DNA from 2 places in the Micromonospora sp. NPDC007230 genome. Region 2 is predicted to be linked to the other one. Evidence: riboswitches for the same ligand, from Rfam matches in the RefSeq annotation. Region 2 holds a riboswitch; the other holds the start of a gene.
The links. Region 2 has a riboswitch for thiamine pyrophosphate ahead of ACFYML_RS29585 (ECF transporter S component). Riboswitches for the same ligand answer to the same signal wherever they lie in the genome.
Positions count from the first base shown of each region.

Region 1: linked by a shared signal. The riboswitch ahead of thiE (thiamine phosphate synthase) and the one ahead of ACFYML_RS29585 (ECF transporter S component) in region 2 are both predicted to bind thiamine pyrophosphate.

Region 1 is NZ_JBIAFE010000001.1:156,574-161,071, forward strand. Features, by position in the region: gene ACFYML_RS00730 (thiazole synthase) at 1-508, opposite strand, end outside; gene thiS (sulfur carrier protein ThiS) at 505-705, opposite strand; gene thiO (glycine oxidase ThiO) at 696-1,790, opposite strand; gene thiE (thiamine phosphate synthase) at 1,784-2,410, opposite strand; TPP riboswitch at 2,405-2,512, opposite strand; gene ACFYML_RS00750 (endonuclease domain-containing protein) at 2,634-3,548, shown strand; gene ACFYML_RS00755 (aldo/keto reductase) at 3,740-4,498, opposite strand, start outside.
Region 2 is NZ_JBIAFE010000026.1:99,423-103,920, reverse strand. Features, by position in the region: gene ACFYML_RS29600 (sugar isomerase domain-containing protein) at 1-665, opposite strand, end outside; gene ACFYML_RS29595 (aminoglycoside N(3)-acetyltransferase) at 748-1,560, opposite strand; gene ACFYML_RS29590 (alpha/beta fold hydrolase) at 1,557-2,381, opposite strand; TPP riboswitch at 2,470-2,576, shown strand; gene ACFYML_RS29585 (ECF transporter S component) at 2,650-3,234, shown strand; gene ACFYML_RS29580 (ABC transporter ATP-binding protein) at 3,363-4,498, shown strand, end outside.

The DNA.
Region 1 (4,498 bases), on a different contig from region 2:
GGTGCGGGTTGCTCACGCCCAGGCCGGAGCCGATCGGCGCGCCGGCCGGCATCACCGCCGCGCAGCCCACGTCGGCCAGCCGCCGGGCCAGGACCGGGTCGTCCGAGGTGTACGGCAGCACGGTGAACCCGTCCGCCACCAGCTCCTCGGCGGCGCGCAGCAGCTCCACCCCGTCGGGCAGCAGCGTGCGTTCGTCGCCGATCACCTCCAGCTTCACCCAGTCGGTGTCGAACGCCTCCCGGGCCAGCTGGGCCACCTTCACCGCCTCCGACGCGGTGTGGCAGCCGGCCGTGTTCGGCAACACCCGTACGCCACACCGGTCGAGCAGGTCGAGCAGGCCGCCGCTGCCCGGCGCGTTGTCGACCCGGCGGAGCGCCACCGTGACCAGTTCGGTGCCGGAGGCGCGGATCGCCTGCTCCAGCACGCGCAGGTTGGCCGCCCCGCCGGTACCGAGGATGAGCCGGGAGCCGAACGCGGTCCCGCCGATCTCAAGGGTCATGGCGCTCACCCGCCCTGGGCGGCGCTGAGCACCTCGACCCGGTCGCCGTCGCGCAGGACGGTCGCCGACCAGCCGCCGCGCGGCACCACCTCGCCGTTGACCGCGACCGCCAGGCCGCGCCGCTGGCCGGTGACCTCCCGGACCACGTCGGCGACGGTCGCTCCGCCGGGCACGCTCCGCCCGGCGCCGTTGACGATCAGTTCCATCTGGGCTCCTCCTCGGGTACGAACCGGTCCGGGGTGAACGGGGCGAGCAGCGGGTCCGGCTCGCCGGTGGCGATCAGCTCGGTGACCAGGTCGGCGGTGACCGGGGTGAGCACGATGCCGTGCCGGTGGTGGCCGGTGGCGACGAGCACGCCCGGCCGGCCGGGCAGCGGCCCGATGATCGGCGCGTTGTCCGGCGTACCGGGGCGCAGCCCGGCGGACGCCTCGACCAGGTCGTACTCGGCCAGCTCGGGAACCAGGTCGACGGCGGCGCGGAGCAGCCGGAGCACCGCGCCCGCGGTCACCTCGGTGTCGGTGCGCTCCTCGACGGTCGCCCCGACCACCACCTCGCCGCTGCCCCGGGGCACCAGATAGATCGACTCGCCGTCGGCGTACCCCCGGATCACGTGCCGGAAGCCCGGCGCGCCGCCACCGGGCGCGCGGAGCCGGAGCACCTGCCCCTTCACCGGCCGGACCGGCAGCCCGGTGAGCGCCGCCGCGCCGCATCCGGCGGCGACCACGGTGAACCGGGCGTCCACGTCGGAGAGTCGGTCGACCGGGGCGGGGCGGAGCGCGACGCCGGCCCGCTCTGCGGCCGCGCGCAGCGCCGCCACCAGCCGGCGTGGGTCGACCTGATGGTCGCCGGGGGCGACCGCGCCGCCGCGCACCCGGGGGGCCAGCGCCGGCTCGCGGTCCCGCAGCGCGGAGGGACGCAGCGGCGTGATCGACAGCCCCAACCCCTGCTGGTACGACCAGAGCCGGCGCGCCTCGGCCAGGTCGTCGGCGGTCAACCCGACCACCAGCGTGCCGTCGGTGCGGTACCCGACGTCGGCGCCGGCGGCCTCGGTCAGCTCGGTGGCGAAGGCCGGCCAGCGGGCGGCGGAGTCGGCGAGCAGCCCGGTCAACTCGTGCTCGCCGAAGTACGCCTCGGCCACCGGCGACAGCATCCCGGCCGCCACGTGCGACGCCCCGGAGCCCGGTGCCGGATCGTGGACGACCACCCGCAGCCCGCGCTGCGCGCACCGCCACGCGATCGCCAGCCCGACCGGTCCCGCCCCCACGATGGCGACGTCCGGCCGGGTCAGCACGCCAGTGCCCCGAGCAGTTCGGCGGTGGTCCGGGCCGGGTCGGCGGCCTCGGACAGCGCCCCGACCACCGCCACCCCGTACGCCCCGGCGGCCCGCAGCGCCGGCACCCGCGCGGCGGTCACCCCGCCGATCGCGATCACCGGTACGTCCACCGCCCCGGCGACCGCGCGTATCCCCTGGGGGCCGATCGGGTCGGGCAGCCCGGCCTTGGTGGCGGTGGCGTGGCAGGGGCCCACGCCCAGGTAGCTGGCTCCGGCGGCGACCGCCGCGACGGCGGCCCCCGGTTCCCGAGCGGTGGCGCCGAGCACGGCGGTGGAGCCGAGCACGTGACGGGCGGCTGCCACGGGCAGGTCGTCCGCGCCGACGTGGCCACCGGCCGCGTCCACCGCGAGCGCCACGTGCAGCCGGTCGTTGACCAGGCAGGTCGCCCCGTACGGCCGGCACAGCGCGACCACCCGGCGGGCCAGTTCGTACGCCTCCCGGTCGGTGGCGTCGTCCACCACCCGGACCTGGACGACCAGTTCGGCGCGGGCCACCGGCAGGGCGGCCCGCAGCACGGCGAGCGGATCCCGCCCCGGCCGGGTGTCGGTGATCAGATGCAGACGTCCCAGGGACGGCACGGCAACACTCCTCCCTGCGCCGGCATTACCCGGATCAGGTTCGACGGTCGGGGGCTGCAGCCCCCCTCTCAGCCCGGTGCACCGGGCTCCCGTGGGTCACTTGTGGCCTACCGTACGACGTCCGCCGCGGATCCGCCAAGGGCGGGTGGCACTTTTCCCACCCACCGTCGGCTGTGGAGGGCGCGGACAGCCTGTGCTCACCCGGTCACACCATGCTGTCCTGATGCCCGCATCCGCGCGCGTCCCGCGACGCTTGTCGTTCCTGCCGTTCCGGGGCAGCGCCGCCGTCTCAGACGGGCAGCTCACCTGGGCGATGCTCCGCGGCCCCGCCTGGCGACGGCTGCTGCCCGACGTGTACGTGCACCGCGACGGCTACCGGTTGGACGACCATCGCATGTGGTGCGACGCCGTCGCGCTCCGCCTGCCTCCCGGCTCGGCCATCGCGGGACGCAGTGCGGCCTATCTGTGGGGAGCGGACCTGCTCGCGCGGGACGCGCCGGTCACGGTCCTGCTGCCGCGGGCCGCCCGGGTGCGTCCGCACCCGCGGGTGCACGTGATCCGATCGGTGCTGCCGGACGCGGACCGCACGCGCTTCGCCGGGCTGCCCGTCACCACGGCGCTGCGGACCACCTTCGACCTTGGCCGGCAGGGCCCGCGCACTGACGCGCTGATAGCCGTCGAGGCGCTGCTGCACCGCCGGGTGGTGAAGCTGCCCTTGTTGCGGGTCTTCGCTGCCGCGCGCCCCGGCTGGCCAGGGATGCCGTTGCTGCGGGAGGTGTTGGCGCTGGCGGAGCCGCTCAGCGAGTCACCGATGGAGACCCGGCTCCGGCTGCTCCTGCTCGACGCCGGGCTGGGTCCGCTCACCGCCCAGCACGACGTGCTCGATGCCCGGGGACGCTTCGTCGGGCGAGTGGACCTCGCCTGGCCGGCACTCCGCGTTGCGGTTGAGTACGACGGCGACCACCATCGGAAACGCGCGCACTTCCGCCAGGATGTCGCCCGGCTGAACGCCCTCCGGGCGGCCGGCTGGCTGGTGCTGCGCTTCACCGCCGACGACGTGCTGCGCCGGCCCGCCCACACCGTCGCCCTGGTCGCCCAGGCCCTCCGCGAACGCGGCGCAACCCTCGTCGCCCGCTGATCGCCCCGGCCACCACCACCCGCCCACCGCTGTCGTCTCCGGACCGGCGAGGCGTCAGTGGAACGCCATGGAGGTCAAACGCCGCGGGAAACCTCCATGGCGTTCCACTCACCGGCGTGCGCCGAGCGGCGGACAGCGCGCTGCCCCGGTGCCGTGGGACGGCGCCGGGGCAGCGGGTGTGCGGGGTCGGGTCAGAGGATGGCGTCGAGGGCGGCCAGGTCCTCGTCGGTGGGCTGCCAGGCACCCGCCTCGGCGTTGGCGCGTACCTGCTCGGGCGTGGTGGCACCGGCGATCACCGAGGTCACCGCCGGGCGGGCGGCGAGTCCACCGATGGCCACCTGGAGCATCGAGATCCCACGCTCCGCCGCGTACGCCTCGATCGCCTCGATGGTGTCCCAGTCCGCGGCGGCCAGCCGCTCGGCGTACCGGCCGCCGCCGGAGAGCCGGCTGCCGGCGGGCGGCGCCTCGCCCCGGTGGTACTTGCCGGTGAGCAGGCCGTTGGCCAGCGGGAAGAACGGCAGCATGCCCAGGCCGAACCGCTCGCAGGCCGGGATGACCTCGGCCTCGACGCTCCGCTCCAGCAGGCTGTAGTGGTTCTGCGCGGAGATGAAGCGGGTACGGCCCTGCGAGGACGCGGTCCAGTCGGCGTCGGCGATCTGCCAGCCGGCGAAGTTCGAGTTGCCGAGGTAGCGGACCTTGCCGGCACGGACCAGGTCGTCCAGGGCGGCAAGTGTCTCGTCGATCGGGGTGTCCGAGTCGGGTTCGTGCATCTGGTACAGGTCGATGTGGTCGGTGCCGAGCCGGCGCAGCGACGCCTCGACCGCGCGGGCGATGTAGCGGCGGGCACCCCGGGCACCGAAGTCCGGCCCGTTCAGGCCGTGCATGTCCATGCCGAACTTGGTGGCGACCACCACGTCGTCGCGGTGGCCCTTGAGCGCCTGCCCGAGCAG
Region 2 (4,498 bases):
GACAGGTAGACCGGGGGCCGCTCCCCCGCCGCCAGCAGCCGGGCCACGACCTCCGCCACGAGCTGCTGCGCCAGCAGCGCGGCCGTGATCGAGGAGACCGCACCGACCGCGCCGCCGCCGGGCAGCGGCAGGGTGGCGTCGCCGTACGGGGCGCCGTTGTCGAGCACCACGTCGGCGAAGTCGGCGAGCTTGCGCCCGGACGGGTGGCGCGAGGTCATCCGGGCGGAGTGCGCCGCCGAGGTGATCGCGATCAGCGCGTGCCCGCGTTCCTTGACGATGGACGCGAACTCCACCATCGCACCGTTCACGCCGGAGTTGGAGGCGAGCACGAAGACGTCCTGCGGGCGGATCGGGGCCAGCTCGTAGAGGCGGTGCGCCACCTCGGGCTCGCGTTCCAGCTTCGGGCCGAGCACGTCGGCCGGGTCGCCCCCGTAGAGGACGAGGTCGCGCAGGGCGATCCGGTTGGTGGGGACCAGCCCACCGGCCCGGCCGGCGATCTCCATCGCCAGGGCCTCCGAGTGGCCGGTGCCGAACGCGTGGACCACCCCGTCGGCGCGCAGCGACTCGGCGATCAGGTCGGCGCCGCGCGCCACCCCGTCCCGCTGGCCGGCGGCCACCCGGCCGATCGTCTCGGTCACCACCGCCAGGTACGCCTCGGCGCTCACGCCGCCGCCTCGCTTCGCTCCGCGGCGGCGCGAGGCGCCGCGCTGCTGAGCCGGATGGTTCGCTCGCTTCGCTCGCTCACGCTCATGATTCCTCCGTCCGTCGGTTCCGGGCCAGCCAGTCCACCGCGAAGTCGACCGCCACCCGCTGCCTCATCAACCGGCCCGTCCCGTCGCCGACCGGCCCGAGCCGTACCGCTCCGGTGGCCTCCAGCTCGGTGCCGAGCCGGCCGAAGCCGTCGTCGTCCAGGCGGATGTCGTCCCACCACACCCACGCCCGGCCGCCGTCGCCGGTCAGCACGGCCGCGCCGCAGCGCTGCCGGGGCGGCGCCGGCTGCCGGTACTCGGCCAGGTGCAGCGACGTGTTGCTGTCGTGCTCCACCCCGAGCAGCAGCACGTCGGCGTCCAGCTCGTAGAGGCGGGCCAGCGGGGAGCCCTCGCCGAGCATGTCGGCGAGCGCGTGGTCGGCGACGACCCGGTCGGCCGCCGGCCCCAGCGCGGCGAACGAGACGTGCGGGTGGTCGCTGCGCCGCGCGCCGGGCCAGGTGCGGACCAGCTCGGCGAGGGCGCCCATGAACCGGCTCGGCGTGACCGCCGGGTCGAAGCCGGGCAGCTCGTCCCGGATCACCGGCCACCAGTCGGCCGGCACCGGCGGGTTGGTCCAGCCCGCGGGATCGCTGTTGTCCGGCGTGTGGGTGGGCACCACGAGGGTCCCGGCCGGGCCGAGCACGTCGCGCAGGGCGAGCACGACCGCCTCCGGGCCGCCGCAGAGGAAGCCCAGCGGGCGCAGGGACGCGTGCACCAGGACGGTCCCGCCGGGGCGTACGCCGAGGGCGCGGAACTGGGCGGCGAGCGACGCGCGGGTGTGCGGCCGGGCCGGCGCGGCACCGGCGATCATCGGCCCACCCGGGCGAGGATCGCGGCGGCCAGCGGGGCGGGCGCCTCGTCCGGGATCCAGTGCGTGACGCCGGGCAGCTCGACGAAGCGGTAGTCGCCGGTCACCTGGGGTGCGCAGGCCGCGGCGGCGGTGCGGCCGATCGCGATGTCCCGGTCGCTCCACACGAAGGTGGTCGGCACGCTGACCGGCCCGACGGCCTTCAGGTCCGCCCCGGTCATCGCCCGGTACCAGTTCAGCGCGGCGGTCAGCGCACCCGGCTCGCACATCGGGTCGGCGTAGCGGGCCACCTGCGCGGGGTCGCCCACCCCGCCGAGCATCCGGCGCAGCGCGACGGCGTTGAGGGCGAGCAGCACCCGCTCCGCCTTACCGGGCTTGCGGAACAGCGTGATGTAGGCGGAGCGGGCCTTCTGTCGCGGGTCGGTGGCGAGCGCGTGGGCCATCGCCGCCGGGTGTGGCACCGAGACCGCGGTGAGGCTGCGGACCCGCTCCGGGTGCACCGCCGCCAGGCTCCAGGCCACGATCGCGCCCCAGTCGTGCCCGACCAGGTGCGCGGCCTCGACGCCGAGCGTGTCGAGCACGCCGGCCGCGTCCGCCACCAGCTCCGGGATCCGGTACGCCTCGACCGACGTCGGCCGGGCGCCCTGCGAGTAGCCCCGCTGGTCGAGCGCGTACGTGCGCAGCCCGGCCGCGTGCAGCAGGGGCACCACCTCGTCCCACTCGCCGCCGTGCTGCGGGAAGCCGTGCAGCAGCAGGATCGGATCGCCGTCCTCGGGACCGCCGGTGCGTACCTCGAACGTCAGACCTCGCGCGTCGACCCGCATGATCGGCAGCCTACCCAGCCGGACCGGCACCGCTCGCCCTGCTGTGCCGGCGGCGGGCACCGGTGCTAGCGTCTGCCGCAGACAACTTCACATCCGACAGGGGAGCGCACAGCGCTGAGAGTGCGGGCAGGTGCCCGCAGACCCTCGAACCTGATCTGGGTAATGCCAGCGCAGGGAGTTCGGTCGACCTCCAGCCGCGCCGCCGTCCGGGCATCCGGACGCGGCGTGCGTCTTCTCCTGGTTCACCCTCGACGAACTGGGAGCAACCATGACTCACCCAACCGGCAACCGGTGGCGCACCATCGACATCGTCATCGCCTCGGTGCTCGGGGTGGCGTTCGGCGTCATCTTCTGGGCGTGGGGCCTGCTCTGGAACGGGCCGGCGGACGCCATCCCGCTGCCCGGCCGGGCGGCGCTGTACGGCGTGTGGCTGGTGCCGGCCGTGCTCGGCGCGCTGATCATCCGCAAGCCCGGCGCCGCGTTCTTCACGCTGACCGTCGCCGCGCTGGTGTCGGTCGCGCTCGGCAGCAGTTGGGGCTGGACCCTGGTGGTGCAGGGCCCGCTGGAGGCGGCGGCGGGCGAACTGGCCTTCGCGCTCTTCGGTTACCGCACCTACCGGCTCCCGGTCTCGCTGCTGGCCGCCACCCTGGCCGGCCTGGCCGCCGCGATCTACGACGTCTTCGTCTGGTACCCGGACACCGCGTGGGGCAGCTTCCGGCTGCCGTACATCCTCATCACCGCCGTCAGCGCACTGGTCGTGGCCGGCCTCGGCGGCGTCGCGCTGACCCGCGCCCTGGCGAACACCGGCGTCCTCGACCGCTTCCCCGCCGGCCGCGAACGCGCCGCCGTCTGACCGCCCGAGCCGATCATGTTGATCATGAGGTTGACGGCGATGTGGATCTCTGAAACTGCCGCCAACCTCATGATCGACGGGGCGGGGTGGGGCAGGCCGGGGTGGGGTGGGGTGGGAGGGGTGTGGGTGTGAGTGGGGTGGTGCTGCGGGGGTTCGGGTGGCGGCACGCCGGGCGGAAGGGGTGGGCCGTCCGTGGGGTGGACCTGCGCGTCGAGCGCGGGGAGCGGGTGCTGCTGCTGGGGGCGTCCGGGGCGGGCAAGAGCACCCTGCTGGCGGCGCTCGCCGGGCTGCTGCCCGAGGACTCCGGCGAGCAGGAGGGCACCGTCGAGATCGACGGGCTCGACCCGCGCAAGGCCCGGGAACAGGTCGGCATCGTCTTCCAGGACCCGGAGACCCAACTGGTGATGGCCCGTTGCGGCGACGACGTCGCGTTCGGGCTGGAGAACCGGGGCGTACCCGCCGAGGAGATCTGGCCCCGGGTGGACGCGGCACTGCGCCGGGTCGGCTTCCCGTACCACCGGGACCGGCCCACCGCGACACTCTCCGGCGGCGAGCAGCAGCGGCTCGCCCTCGCCGGGGTGCTCGCCCCGCGGCCCGGGCTGCTGCTGCTCGACGAGCCCACCGCCAACCTCGACCCGGCCGGCGCCGCGCTGGTCCGGCAGGCCGTCGCGGACGCGCTCGACGCGGACACCACGCTGATCCTGGTCGAGCACCGGGTCGCCGAGGCCCTGCCGCTGGTCGACCGGGTGGTGGTGCTGGAGGCCGGCGGCGGGGTGCGGGCCGACGGGCCGCCCGACGCGGTCTTTTCCGCGCAGGGCGACGCGCTCGCCGCTGCCGGGGTCTGGGTGCCGGGTCGCACCGTGCCGCCCCGGCACGCCACCGCACCGCCGGGCGACCGGTTGCTCACCGCCGACCGGCTCGGCCTGCCGCCCCGGCTGGCCCCCGTCGACCTCGATGTACGCGCCGGCGAGGCGCTCGCCGTCCTCGGCCCGAACGGCGCCGGCAAGTCCACCCTGGCCCTGCTCCTCGGCGGCCTGCTCCGCCCCGGCACCGGTACGGCCACCGCCACCGCCGCCCTGGCCGGGCAGGACGCCGGCACTCCCCCGCACCGCTGGCGCGCGCCCCTGCTGGCCCGGCGGATCGGCTCGGTCTTCCAGGATCCGGAGCACCAGTTCGTCACCGGCACCGTCTACGACGAACTGGCGCTCGGCCCGCGCCGGACCGGCGAGCCCGAGGCGGCGGTACGGGCCACCGTGGACGGGCT